2 regions of the Sphingomonas sp. GC_Shp_6 genome follow, and region 2 is predicted to be linked to the other one. Evidence: riboswitches for the same ligand, from Rfam matches in the RefSeq annotation. Region 2 holds a riboswitch; the other holds the start of a gene.

What was found. Region 2 has a riboswitch for thiamine pyrophosphate ahead of OXQ95_RS11440 (TonB-dependent receptor). Riboswitches for the same ligand answer to the same signal wherever they lie in the genome.
Region 1: another riboswitch for thiamine pyrophosphate. It lies ahead of OXQ95_RS15850 (TonB-dependent receptor); the one in region 2 lies ahead of OXQ95_RS11440 (TonB-dependent receptor).

Annotation. Positions count from the first base shown of each region.
Region 1 covers NZ_JALNUO010000017.1:56,039-63,117, reverse strand. Annotated here, with positions in the region: partial or broken gene OXQ95_RS15865 (aquaporin) at 1-356, shown strand, start outside; gene pnuC (nicotinamide riboside transporter PnuC) at 408-986, opposite strand; gene OXQ95_RS15855 (phosphotransferase) at 986-2,080, opposite strand; gene OXQ95_RS15850 (TonB-dependent receptor) at 2,125-4,359, opposite strand; TPP riboswitch at 4,500-4,609, opposite strand; gene OXQ95_RS15845 (DUF4239 domain-containing protein) at 4,667-5,524, opposite strand; gene OXQ95_RS15840 (DUF892 family protein) at 5,523-6,260, shown strand; gene OXQ95_RS15835 (hypothetical protein) at 6,320-6,631, shown strand; gene OXQ95_RS15830 (YsnF/AvaK domain-containing protein) at 6,830-7,079, shown strand, end outside.
Region 2 covers NZ_JALNUO010000008.1:128,831-135,909, forward strand. Annotated here, with positions in the region: gene OXQ95_RS11415 (sodium:proton antiporter) at 1-116, opposite strand, end outside; gene OXQ95_RS11420 (phosphatase PAP2 family protein) at 176-874, opposite strand; gene OXQ95_RS11425 (hypothetical protein) at 915-1,172, opposite strand; gene OXQ95_RS11430 (hypothetical protein) at 1,368-1,685, opposite strand; gene OXQ95_RS11435 (amidase) at 1,870-3,399, shown strand; TPP riboswitch at 3,506-3,615, shown strand; gene OXQ95_RS11440 (TonB-dependent receptor) at 3,739-5,976, shown strand; gene OXQ95_RS11445 (phosphotransferase) at 6,003-7,079, shown strand, end outside.

The DNA.
Region 1 (7,079 bases), on a different contig from region 2:
CGACTGACTTCGCCGCGCCGGTCGGGTTCGCGGGCATCGCGATAGGGCTTTGCCTGACGCTGATCCACCTCGTCTCGATCCCTGTCACTAACACGTCGGTGAACCCGGCGCGCAGCATCGGGCCGGCGCTGTTCGCAGGGCCGGCGGCGATCGGGCAGCTGTGGCTATTCATCGTCGCGCCGCTGATCGGCGGCGCGGTCGCGGCCGGCGTCTATGCCATCATCCGCCCGATTGACCCTTCAGCACAGTTGTCGGTGCGCCGCGCCACCCAGGCGCTGCCGACCGAACAGGAGCAGCGGTTGGCGGCGGTCGAAGCCGTGACTTCGGAACTGGTAGCGGACCGGAAAGACGCGTGAATTCGCCACGATCACTCCACGTCCCGCTTCAGGCCGGCGGGACGTGGGTGGTCACGCTGGCGTCCGTTCGTTCGGAAGGATCCGCGTCGCTTGCCAGCGTCGGTATCCGAGGCTCGCGAGCACCGCGAACGCGGCATAGAGCCCGGCCGTCAACGCCAGGCCCTTGAAGAGGAACATGCCAACATAGATCGTGTCTACCACGACCCACAGAAGCCAGTTGGCGGCGTGTCGCCTCGCGGCCCAGTATTGGGCGACGAGGCTGAAGCTGCTCAACGTGGCATCGATCCAGGGGAGCGCCGCATCGGTGTAGCGGCTGGTGAAAAATCCGATCACGATGCCGCCGATGGCACCGGCCGCGAGACCGAGGCTTAACTGTCGTGTGGGCACCGGCGCGACGACGATCGCTCCGGCATCGGACTTGTTCCGGCTCCAGCTGACCCATCCGTAGAGTATGCTGACGCCGAACGCCGCCTGCAGCGCCATGTCGGCATAGAGGCGGACGTCGCGGAACAGCTTGAAATACAGCGCGCAGGCCAGCAGGTTGAGCGGCCAACATAGCATCGATCGCCTGGCCGTCAGCCAGATCGCCAGGAAGCTGACGGCGACGGCAATTATCTCCAGCCCCGACATCAATCCTCCGCCAGCTGGTCGAGGAACGCGCGTCCGGGCCGCGAACGGAACCACTGTGCGTGGCCAATCAGATAATCGTCCCACGCAGCCGCCGCCTGATCGGGACGGCCGACGATGCCAGCGAAATAGTCGATCTCCGACAGCGCGAACTCGATGTGGACGAGCGGCAGCAGCTGGACGAGCGTCGCGAGGTCGGCGGCGCTGAGCGGCCGTATGATGCGATACCCGTCGAGGGTCGCGCGTGCGGCGCCGGCATTGGCAAGATCGTCCCGTTCCCCGAGGCCCAGCCACTCGATCGCGGTGCGCTCGATCGCGGTCGCGAGGTCGTGGAGCGCGCACGTGCGCGTGGCGAGACCGAAATCGAAGATGGTGCGGACGTCGCCCGCGGGCGTCCACAGGAGATTGGACGGATGCCAGTCGTTGTGGGTCCATAGCGACGGGTGGGCCGCTAGCCGTTCGCCAAGCCCGTCCGCATTCGCCGCGAGCAGCGCGGCCAGCTCGCCCCGCCACGGCCTGTCCGCCAGGAACGCCGCGAGCGCCGGGCGGGCGGCGACATAGTCCTGTGCCGCGGCGAGCGGATCGGGCGCGGTCAGGATCGTGAGGCTGGCGACGAGCGGCTGGGGATCGCGGTCGGGCGCGTCGAACCCCCGGGCCGCGACGTGCAGCCGGGCGAGCGCCGCACCCGCCGCCTGGGCATGACCATGCGCGAGGAACGGCGTCCACGACGGCCGATCGCGATAGAGGTCCAGGCCGGGCGCTTTGCGATGTAGCTCGTAGGTCCAGTCGCCCAGCGCGATCGCGGTGGCGCCGTTGTCCGTGACGATGATCTCCGGCACCGACAGCCCCGCACCGGCGAGGTGGGCGACGAACGCATGTTCCGGCGCGAGCGCGTAGAGCGTGCGCAATCGCCGATGATGCCGCTTGAGGAAGAACGCGCCTCCGCCGGTTTCCACCAGCGTCGCCGCCGAGAACGGGCGCGGCGAGTGCCAGCGCAAGGCGACGAGCCGCCCGGCCACCGGATAACAGGCAAGGATCGCTTCAGCCTCAGCCGCCGTGATCGCGGGCCATGCCGGCGCCACCAGCCCGGTGCCAATGCCGTGCACGCGGTGTGCCCCGTCCGGCGTCGCGACCACCACCGTCAGAACGCGCGCGAGAGCGTCGCCACGACCGCGCGGCCGCTGCCGACGAAATAGGCAGGCGGCGATCCGGGGATAATCGTGCCGCCGCGCGCGACGGTGTCCTGCGCGTTGGTGCCGATCGCCTCGACGCCTGACAGCACGTGCGGGTTGGCCGCGTTGACGACGTTGAGGCGCAGGTCGGTGCGGTGCGCGTCGATCAGCCCGACGAGATGGACGCCGATCGATAGGTCGATTGTCGCATAGCCCGCGATGCTCTCGTCGTTGGTGAACGTCGAATATTGGCGGCCGATGTATTTGCCTGCCAAGCTGCCGAACAGGCGGCCGCCGTCATAGGTGCTGCCCAGCCCGAACTGCACCGCGGGACTCGACACCGCACGCCGCCCGCGCGTCGGCAGCAGGTCGCCGTCGGCCGGCAGGTCGTCGTCCAGCCGCGCGTGCAAATATTCGCCCGAGGCGTAGAGGCTGAGACCCTTCGCCGGTCGATAGTCGATCTCGCCGTCGACCCCCGCGGACGTCTGTCGCCCCGCGTTGATCGTCGAATTGACGAGCGCGCCGCCGACTTCGACCACCGTCGCGAGCTGACGGTTGCGGAAGTGATAGTGGAACGCGGTCAGCGACGCCGACACGACCGGACCGACGTAGCGATAGCCCACCTCCTCGGAGACGGAATATTCGTTCCGGAGCGTGGTGGTCCCCTGCCGGCCCACCACGCCGCCGTCATAGCCGTCGTAGAGCGTGTATTCATCCGGCGCGCGGAAACTGGTCGTCACGTTGGCGAAGAGCTGCTGGCGATCGCCCAGCCGGTAGTGGACGGCGGCGCGGGGCAGCGCGGCGAAGCCGTCGAACCGCACGCGCGCCTGTGGCCCGGGCAGGTAGTTGCGCCCGTCGTGCAGCACGTCGACTCCCTTGAAGCCGACATCAAGCGTGAGGCGCGGCGTCACCGCGATCGCGTCGGCGACGAAGAACCCCTTGGTGACGGTCACCGTCCGCTCGTCCTCGTAAGCGAGCAGCCGGCCGTCGGCGGTGTGGATCGCGTTGGCCGCATAGCCCCATTGGTCGATCGGGTGCCCGTCGGCGGCGATCGAGGTATAGGACTGGACGTCGTGGTCGGTCCCGTAATCGAACCACAGCCCGGCGGTGATCCGGTGCGCGCCTGCGGTGAGCGTGAGCTTGGCGACGTCGCCGGCGCGAAACTGGTCGCCGGTGAAGTTGCCCAGCACCGTCGCCGTCCCGTCCACCGCGCCGGGAAGCGCGATCGGCAGCGCGAGCGGCTCCGCGCCGAGGTAATTGCCCGTCGTCGACAGCTGCGTCCCGTAGGGCGAGTTGCCATAGCCGAACTGGCCGTAGGTCGTGCTGTCAAGCGCCAGCCGGTCGCCCAGCGCCAGATGTACCGGCACCGAGACGTAGACGTTGCGGAACGGGCTACGATACAGCCGCCAGTAGTTGGTGTCCCCGTCGGTGTAGCGCTTGTCGTAGTTGAAGCCGCGGCCCACAGCGTTCCATTGCGCCAGCGTCGGGCTGAGATAGCTCGACGTGTCGGTGTCGTTGAACGACACCGCGATGCTTGCGCGGTTGCCGGCACCCCATTCTTCCAGCAGCTTGGCGTCGACGTGCTGGCGTAGGTCGTAGCCGGCGCCGCGCCAATTGTCCGCGCGGTTGTTCGAATAGGAGAGAAAAGCCCGAAGCCCGGTCGATCCGATCGTGCCGCTGTCGAGCCGCACGAAGGACCGCCGCTCCGCATAGCTGCCCCGCGACAGGTCGACGAGTGCGCCGCGCGTCCCCTTGGGATCGTCGAGGATGAGCGACAGCAGCCCGCCCGCGCTGCTCACCACGGGGGAATCGATGTCGACCGCGCCTTGTGCCAGCGTGATCCGGCGCAGGTTTTCGGCATCAGTGAATTGCGAGGGATAGGCGTAGTAATAGCCGATGTCGTTCTGCGGCGCTCCTTCCAGCAGCACGCCGATTTCGTCCTGGCCGAGCCCGCGTAGCGTGAGGCTGGAACTGGTCGACAGGCCATAGGGATCGCTCGACGCCACGTTCGCCCCCGGCAGCAGCGCGACGAGCTGGAACGCGTTGAGCGTCGGCGCCTGCTTGTCGATGAACTCGAACGAGATCGCGCTGACCGCCTTCGGGGCCGTCTGCTCGGGCAGCAGCGCTTCGGGATCGCGACGGCCGACGACCTCGACCTCCGCCGGGTCGGCGGAAGCGGTGGCGACCTGCTGGCCCGCCGCCATCGCTGGCGATGCGAAGAAGACGGCCGGCAATCCCGCCGCGAGCGCCGGCAGGCCCAGGCGTCGCACCGGCGCGGCGGATCGGTGGTGATGGAAAGCCGGCCTGATCATCGTTTCGTGTCCACTCCATGCGGAGAGACAACGGACCTGCCGTCGACCCTCCCTACGCCGGGTTCAACCGGATCAGGTTCAGCGGGTCGTGGGCTGCCGCCCACCTCTCAGTCGCGCGTCAGCGGCTCCCCGGGGATACCGCCTTTTAGGTCGAGGGAGACGATGCGGGAAGTAGTTAGATTAGGGCGTCTTTCGGATGTTAGTTCGGCGTTACGGCCGGGCGGGATGCCGCCGGCCTCGACGGGATGCGAACGTTGTTGGCTACCGGGGCTTCGACAAGTTGCGCGCGTACGAGTTCGAGCGGACCGCTGCCGACGCTCACCCGGCCCCGGAACGGATTGTCGAGGATGCCGACCATGAAGACCAGCAATCCGAGCAGCGCGCACATCTGAACCGTCATCCACAAGTGCATCCGGTAGCTCGCCGTGTGAAAGAACCATGTCGTTGTGATGCAGAGCAGGCCACCGATCACCACCAGCGCCCAAATCGGCGCCGGAAGGCCGCGGTCGACGGCGTTGAGCCGCGCCCGCCGGGTCTCGATCAGGACGTTCAGCTGCTTGAACACTTCGCCTTGAAGGATCTGCTCGTTCGGAGCCGCGGGAGCGTAGGCCATGAGGTGATCCTGGAACGCGTTGACGTATCTGCCGGACTCGGTTGGCACGATTCCCTGCTGCTGCAGCGGCCAGCTCACGGTGATGACGTTCGCCAGATAGCCCGACAGGTCGTGCCGAAGTTCGCTTCGCACGGGTTCCCGGTACGAGCCGACATCGCGATATAGACTCGCCACGACCGCGGCCTCGCCATCCACCTTGTCGCCGACCGCCGAGAACGTCTCCCATGTGCCTATTGCCACGAGCCCGAGCGTGATGCCGTAGAATACCGTCAGCGCGGCCAGGAAGTAGCCGACGATGTCATTGTGCGAGTGGTCGACCTTGTGGATCTGCCTCACCCAGCCACGCGTGAGATGCAATCCGCCGACCCCGAAGACGACGAAGAACGCAATGACGATGGTGGCGAACAGCCAGCTCGGCAGGTCGTAGAGCCAATAGAGCGTCATGGTAATCCTTTCCGCCACCGTAGCCGGACCGGTGCGTGCGCCGGTCGCGATAACGTGCCGCGACTGCGTGTATCAACCAAGCAAGATTATTCGCGAGCCGCGTAAGCGGTCGCCGCTACCGCGAGCCCTCGCATGCGGGATGGCATTTGTCTGTGAAGACGGAACCCGCGCTTCATCCGGGCGCTCCGCCAACAAGCCAGGCAACCAGCTATGGCGGATAAGGAGCCTGCCGATGTCGACCCCCGAGGATCTGAAGGACGTGTACGTTGACGAGATGAAGGACCTGTGGTCCGCCAATGACCAGATGACGAAGGTGCTCAAGAAGATCACGAGCAAGGCGAGTGACGCCAAGCTCAAGGAGATGCTGACCTCCTCGCAGGAGGGGATCGCGAAGCACACCGCCGTTCTGAAGGAGTTGATCGCCGCGCAGGACGAAAAGGTCTCGAAGGAGCATTGCAAGGGCATGGAAGGCCTCGTTGCCGAAGCGACGAAGCACGTGCTGGAGGAAGGGCCGAAGAAGGGGCCGGTGCTCGATGTCCTGATTATCGCCCAGTATCAGCGCATGACCCACTACGGTATCGCCGGGTTCGGCACGGCGGCCGCCTATGCCAAGGCGCTCGGCCTCAAGGACGACGCGAAGAAGCTCGCCGAGGCGACCAAGGAGATCTACGGCGGCGACGAGTATATGACCAAGCTCGCCGAGACGTCGGTCAACCTGCAAGCCGAAAACGCCTGATTCACACGGGTGCCCGCCGCGCGGCGGGCACCCGTCCTTTTCGAGATCGCAAAGCCAGTATGAGCATCATGTTGAGCGCTACCTTCGACACACGCCGCGAAGCGGAGATGACCGTCGAACGGCTGGTGCAGGAGTTCGGCCTGGATCGGGCAGCGATCTTCATTGCCGCCGCCGGCATCGAGAACAGCGTTGGCCAGGAACAGGCGGGTTCGGACGGTAAGGCCGGTGGTCCCAGCCCGGAGGCTCGCACCGATACTCCGCTGCATGATACGATCGTCGTAATGGTCGACACGCCGGACGAGGCGACCGCGAGCAAAGTGCGTTCCGCCTTCGCCGAGTTCGAGGCGACGGACGTGTCCGAGGTAGCCTGACGTGGCCACATCCTTGCCTTGGAACGGCAACGATGCAACTATCCGCCTTTATTTGAACACAAGCGGAACCAAAGTTTACTAACTCCGTTAGCGCAACAACCTGCCCGATCGGCCGGTGTCGCACGGGCGGCGTGAGGTTTTGAGCCAGATCGCGAGTAAGCCACGCCCGGTGGTCTCGCAGCCACGATCGGCTCAGACGTGCCAGAACCCGACGATCTCACGCAGATCATCCCTACCGTCGAAGAGTCTGTCACCGTCGACAAGGTCGTGGTGCAGACTGACGCTGTTCGCGTTCGGACGTTGGTCGAAGAGACCGATGTCTTGGTCGAGGACGTCGTTGATCGCGAGGCCCTGAAGATCAAGCGCGTACGGCTAGACCAGCCGGTCACCGTTGCGCCGCCACCGCGCGAGGAGGGCGACACCACGATCATCTCGCTAATCGAGGAGC
Region 2 (7,079 bases):
GCGCCGATCACCAAGAGCGGGATGATCGCCGGCAGCCTCAGCCGCCAGCCGAGCCACTGGCCGAACACGCCGGCGACCGCCACGCCGACGATCAGGAGCAGGATCGTGTCTTCCATGCGGGGCGGCCTTCAGATTCGCGTGCGGCAACAAGGCCATGGCCGATGGCTGTAGCGGTTCACCCGGTCGGCGCCAGCCGCGCGATCCTGTTTCCACGGTTATCGCGTGGCGTATCCGATCCTTCGCGCGGCAGATGCGCGCGCACGGCATCGTTGAAATGTTCGGCCGCCACGCCGATCAGCGTTCCCGCGAGCACGTCACCGACATAATGCGTGCCCCGCGGCACCTGGGCGGCGGCGACGGCCATGGCCGCGGTCCGTGCGGCCATGGCATGCTGCGGATAGCTTCGCGCAAAGGCTTGCGCGACGGCGATCGCGCCCGCGCTGTGGCCGGAGGGGAACGCCGTTTCCTCATGATCGTCGCTGTCGCCTGTCCGGACGGCGGGATCGTCGCCGCTGTCGGGCCGGGTGCGGTCGATCACGGCCTTGACGCCGCTCTTGCCCCAGGTGGCCATGGTGTGTGCGGCCAGCATCTTCACGCCGGTCCTGAAAAGACGGCCGTCGCGCCGGATGGCGCCGGCCGTCATGGTGGCGGCGCAGATCAGCCGCATCTGCGGTTGGTCGCCGATGTCACTGACCGCACCGATCACGCGCATCGGCCACGTGTCCCGCTGACGGTTCAAGCGATCGGAAATTTCGCCGTCCGCCTGCGCGAGTCGGGAGAGCAACTGTGTTGGTGTCATCTGGCAGGAACCGCCGAGGCGGCGCGTTGGGTCCCTGCATGATCGCGCGATGTCAGGCCGATGGCCGACCAGCATATGCCGGCTCCGATCGGCGCGACGCTCCTGTCGACAGTGGCTAATCGATCGGGGCGATGCCCGCCTCCGCGAGAATTTCCGGTGCACGGGTGCCGAGTTCGAATTGGCAACGCCGTCCCTGGCCCGGCATCGTCTTCATGCGTTCCAGTCCTGCGACCGGGAGGGTCGAGCACGGCACCGCGGGCAGATAGATCGCTCGACCGCACCAGGCGCATTCATTCGAGCCCAGCGCGCTGGGCTCCGTCGCCCATGGAAGATGCACGTCCTCTCCGACCCCGGCGTCCAACAGATGCATCAAGCGTCCCTCCCTTTATGAAAGGGCAACAGCGAGACGGCCATTTCCGTTCCGCCGAATGCGACTGGACCGTCCGTCATGTGGCCGCCCTGCAAGGCGACCTGGCGCTTTCAGGCGACCGGCGAACGGGCGTGTACGTGCCCCATCCGACAACGCGATCACAAAGAAGCGGGGCGGCATCGCTGCCGCCCCGGTCGATCAATAGCCGCGATCATTGTGCTTGGCGCGGTAGATGTGCCGGCTCGCGCGGTTCTCGCGCTGCTGGATACGGGCCCGATCGTAGCGCGTGAGGCGCCCACCGTCGCGATAGCGCATATGCGCTTCCTGCCGGTCGATCGAACGCTGCTGATGTTCGACGCGCGCGGCCTCGCGCGGGGTCAGCGTTCCGTTGCGGATGCCGCGATCGATGCGATGCTGCTGGTCATAGTGACGTTGATCGACCGACTGGGCCTGTGCGGCGCCCGTCATCAGACCAAGTCCCAGCATCGCGGCGGCAACTCGAGTGGCAATCTTCATGTCGTCTCTCCTTAGAAGGAACGTGATAGGGCCGCGAGGCTGAACGCGCCGGGAACGCGGCTTGCAGCATCGGTTCACGCGGTGAAGCGTGATCCTGCGTTCGCCGATCGCCTTGCAGCCATTCCCCATACGAGATTGACCGCAGCCGCAATGCTTTGCATCCTGCGCGAAGGGAGATCGGTTTATGATCGCAATGGCGTTCGTTCTTTCGATGGCGGCGGCTCCGCCATCCGCCGAGGCCGCGACCAAGGCCGCGATCGCGCGCGTGCGGCGGGTCGATCCGGCGATCCACGCCGTGATCGCGCTCGATCCGACCGCCATCGCCCAAGCGCGTGCGCTCGATCGGAGCCGGGCGGCGCGGGGTGCGCTGTTCGGGATGCCCATCCTCATCAAGGACAATATCGAAACGACGGGGCCGCTTCCCACCACCGCCGGCAGCATGGCGCTGCTCGGCAACGTCACCGGCCGCGACGCGCCGCTGGTGGCGCGCCTTCGCGCCTCGGGCGCGGTGATCCTGGGGAAGACCAATCTGTCGGAATGGGCGAACATGCGCTCGTCGGCATCCATCTCGGGTTGGAGCGCGGTCGGGGGCCAGACGCGCAATCCCCATGCGCTCGATCGCGATCCCTGCGGATCGTCGTCGGGCAGCGGCGCGGCGGTGGCGGCGGGGCTCACCGACGCCGCGATCGGCACCGAAACGGATGGATCGATCACCTGTCCGGCCTCGGTGAACGGCATCGTCGGCCTGAAGCCCACGGTCGGCCTCGTCAGCCGCACGCATGTCGTGCCGATCAGCCACAGCCAGGATACTCCGGGCCCGATGACGAAGGACGTGCGCACCGCCGCGCTGGTGCTGCAGGCGATCGCCGGCACCGACCCGGCCGACGGGGCGACCGCCGAGGCCGATGCGCATCGCGGCGACTATGCCGCCGCGCTCAGGCCCGATGCGTTGAAGGGGGTGCGGATCGGCGTGATGCGGTTCGTGGGACCATGGTCCCCGGCGGTCGAGGCGGTGTTCGCACGCGCGCTCGATGTCCTGCGTGCCCAGGGCGCGACGCTGGTCGACGTCGCCGCACCCAAGGATCGCGAACGGATCGGACCCGCCGAACTCGCGGTGCTGCTGACCGAACTGAAGGTCGATCTCAACGCCTATCTCGCGACCACGCCCGCGACCGTCCCGTCGCGCACCCTGGCCGATCTGATCGCGTTCAACCGCGCCAACCCGCGCGAACTGGCGTTGTTCGGGCAGGACAGTTTCGAAAAGGCGCAGGCGACCAAGGGGCTGAGCGACCCCGCCTACCGCGCGGCACGCGCGCTGTCGCTGCGGCTCGCGGGGCGCGACGGAATCGACGCGCTGCTCGCTGCCAACGGCGTGACCGCGCTCGTGGCGCCGACGATGCCGCCCGCCTGGAAGATCGACGTGGTGAATGGCGATCAAGTCGCCGGCAGCGGCCCCGCCGATCTCGCCGCGGTGGCGGGCTATCCGCACCTGACGGTGCCGATGGGTGCGGTGCGCGGGTTGCCGATCGGCCTGTCGTTCGTCGGCCCGGCGTGGAGCGAGGCGCGGCTGCTCGGCTATGGCTATGCCTATGAACAGGCGTCGGGCGCGCGTCTCGCGCCGACCTTCGCCCCGTCGGTAGAGGGCGACGCGGCGACGGCGCCGTTGCTGGCACCGCTCCACCCCGCCACGCCAACCCCTGTCTCCGTTCGGTGAGCGTCGTCTAAGCCACGATCGGGAGCTACGGGACCGAATGCCGTTCGTGGTTCCATGCGGCCGCCGCGCGATAACAGTATGCACATGGCAGCGAACGCCCTAGACGATCCCCTCCCCGGGGGGCCGCTGACGCGCGGCTGAGAGGTGGGCAGCAGCCCATGACCCGCTGAACCTGATCCGGGTGATACCGGCGTAGGGAGGGTTGGCGGTCTCTTCCGTTGTCCCTCCATGTGGAGTGGACGTGAGACGATGACGGTTATGGCTTGGCGTGATAACGGCGCGACGGTCCTCCGGGGCGGCGCGCTCGCGCTGATGCTGGGTGCGCCGATGGCGTTGCCCATGGTGGCATCGGCGCAGCAGGCCGCTGCCGCCGATCCCGTGCCGGTGGACATCCGGGTGATCGGGCGCCGCGATCCGGAGGACCTGCTGCCCGACCAGACCGAGCCCAAGGCGGTCAGCGCGATCTCCACGGCGTTCATCGCCAAACAGGCGCCGACGCTCAACGCCTTCCAACTGGTAAACCTGCTGCCGGGAGCGAACGTGTCGTCGAGCGATCCCTATGGTCTCTCGACCAGTTCGAGCCTTACCCTGCGCGGATTGGGCCAGGACGAGATCGGCGTGCTGCTGGAAGGCGCGCCGCAGAACGACATCGGCTATTATTACGCCTATCCCGCGCAGTTCGCCGATGCCGAGAACGTGAAGCGGATCGCGCTCGCGCAAGGCGCGGTCGACATCGATGCCCCGACCATCGGTGGCGCAGGCGGGCTGTTGTCGCTGTCGCTCGACGATCCGCAGGCACGGGCCGGCGGTCTGCTCGACGTCTCGGCCGGATCGTACGCCGCCGCACGGATATTCGCCCGGATCGATACCGGGACGATCGGGCGAACCGGCCTGCGCGGCTTCGTCTCCTATTCGTACACGCGCGCGGATAATTGGCGTGGCGCGGGGTACGACGTCCGCCAGCATGTCGATGCCAAGCTGCTGGACGAATGGGGCGACGGCAACCGCGCCAGCCTGGCATTGTCGTTCAACGCGGCCAATTCCTCGACCTATCCCAGCCCCACGCTCGCGGACTGGCAGGCGTCTGGCCGCGGCTTCAACTACGACGCGCGCTACACCGCGGGCGATACGAATTACTGGCGGCTCTACCGTGCGCCGTTCCGCAATTTCTACGCCTCCGCGCCGGTGCACCTGACGCTCGGCGACGCCATCGCGCTCGACAGCACGACCTACCTGCAGCTCGGCTATGGCAATTCGCCTTATGGGACGCAGTTGAGCACGACCGGCAATTTCCTCGGCAACGAGGCGCTGGCCCAGCCGATCGCCTTGCCCGGCGCGGTGGACGGGGTGGCGACCGTGCTGGGCAACTATACCGGCGATCAGCTTCGTACCGGCAACGTCAGCAAGCTGACGCTGACCGCGGGCGCGCACCGCATCACCGCTGGGCTGTGGTTCGATTACGGCACCGACCGGGTGATCCAGTCCTACACGCCGATCAACGCCGACGGAAACCCGATCGACCCATGGGGTCACGAGGCGAACGCGATCCGCACCGCCGACGGCCGTCTGCTCGCCTATGAGAACGAGCGCACGGTGACCGTGACCAAGGCGTTCTTCCTGGCCGATCATGTGACGCTCACGCCGCGGCTGTCGGTGGATGTCGGGTTCAAGGGCGTCGACGTCCTGCGGGACGGTCGCAACGATCTGCCCGGCCCGCAGACGAGGGTTCGTCTCGACAGCTTCGCGGCGCTGCCGCGGGCGGCGGTCCATTACGATCTCGACGATCGTCAGCAGATCTTCGCCAACCTCACGACCAATTTCCGCACGCCGAACGAGTTCACGCTGTTCGACAGCTATGAGGGTGGCGCGCTGAGCGGTGCGGGCACGACCGTGGTGAAGAACGAATACGCGATCTCGCAGGAACTCGGCTATCGCTATATCGGGCCGAGCCTGTCCGCGTCGGTGACCGGGTTTCATTATGATTTCCGCAACCGGCAATTGGCCACGATCGTCGATGTCGGTGGCGCTCAGGTCAGTTCGACGCTGAACGCCGGATCGCAGCGATCCTACGGCGTCGATGCCGAGATCGACTATCGCCCGGCGCGGAGCGTCAGCGTTTATCTGTCGGGCGAGTATCTTCATGCGCGGCTGGGCGACGATCTGCCGGTCGGCGGGGACCTTTTACCCACGCGCGGCAAGCATGCGGTGTCCAGCCCGACGTTCCAGTTCGGCAGCGGCGGCACCTATGACGACGGACGCCTCTTCGGCAGCTTCGCGCTGAAATATGTCGGCCGCCAATATGCGACGTTTATGAACGACGAGAGCATCAAGGGCTATGCCACGCTCGACCTGTCCGTCGGCCTGCACCTAGCCGACTGGATCGACGGGAAGCGTACCGACCTGCGCATCAATGCGATCAACGTGACCGATCCGCGCGTGCTGTCGGGCGTCCAGGCGGTCACCACCAACGCGCATGATGCCACCGGCCGGGGCGGCACGGTGATCGCTGGTTCGGCACCCGCTTATTATATCGGAAGCGGGGCGGCCGTGATGGCGACGTTGTCGCGCGGATTCTGAGCGTGACCGGCCACCGGGTTCACGGCATGGGCACCGAGATGACTGCCCCGACCTGGCCGGCTATCACCGCCGACGAGGCGGCGGCGACGCTCGCGCACTTCCCGGCGGCGGGGGGGCTGACCGGGGTCCATTGGCATTCTCCCCGGCCCTTTTCCGCTGCGGCGTTGGTCCACGCCACGCACGGCGCGTTCGTGCTGAAGCGCCATCATCGCGGCGTGCGCTCGCCGCAGGGGCTGGCGGAGGAACATGCGTTCGTCGCGCACCTGGGACGCGGCATCTCGGTGCCCGGTCTGATGACGGCTACGGATGGGACGACGGCCATCGCGCTGGGCGAGTGGACCTACGAGTTGCACCGCCAGGCGCCGGGCGCCGACCTGTACCGCGACCGGCTGTCATGGACGCCGTTCCTGTCGCACGCGCATGCTGGCGCAGCCGGCATGGCGCTTGCGCGGCTGCATCGGGCTTCGCAAGGGTTCGATGCGCCGGCACGCCGCAGCCAGCCCCTCGTCGCCAGTTTCACCATCCTGCCCGCCGCCGACCCGATGGCGGCGGCGGAGGCCTATGTCGCATCGCGGCCGGCGCTGGCTGCATTTCTGTCGAAGCGGCCGTGGCGGCGGCAACTGGCGGCGCTGATCGCGCCATCGGGAGACAGGCTGGCGTCGCGTCTGGCGGCCGAACGATCGCTGTGGACGCACAACGACTTCCATCCCTCCAACCTGTTGTGGAGGGCGGACGGAGCGGTCGAGACGGTGTTCGACTTCGGTCTGGCGGACCGGACCTGCGCCATCCACGATCTGGCGATCGCGATCGAACGCACCGCCATCGCCTGGCTCAGGCTGGGGCAGGGCGACGACGACGACATCGCCGATCCCGGCGCGGCGCTCGCGCTGCTGGCCGGCTATGCGACGATCGTGCCGCTGAGCCGCCGCGAACGTGAGACGCTCATCGGCTTGCTGCCTCTGGTGCATCTCGAATTTGCGCTGTCCGAGATCGACTATTTCGCCGGTGTCGCGTCGGATGGGGCTTCCGCCGCGCTCGCGTGGGACGGATATCTGCTCGGTCACGCCGCATGGTTCCGGTCGCCGCCAGGGCGAGACTTCCTG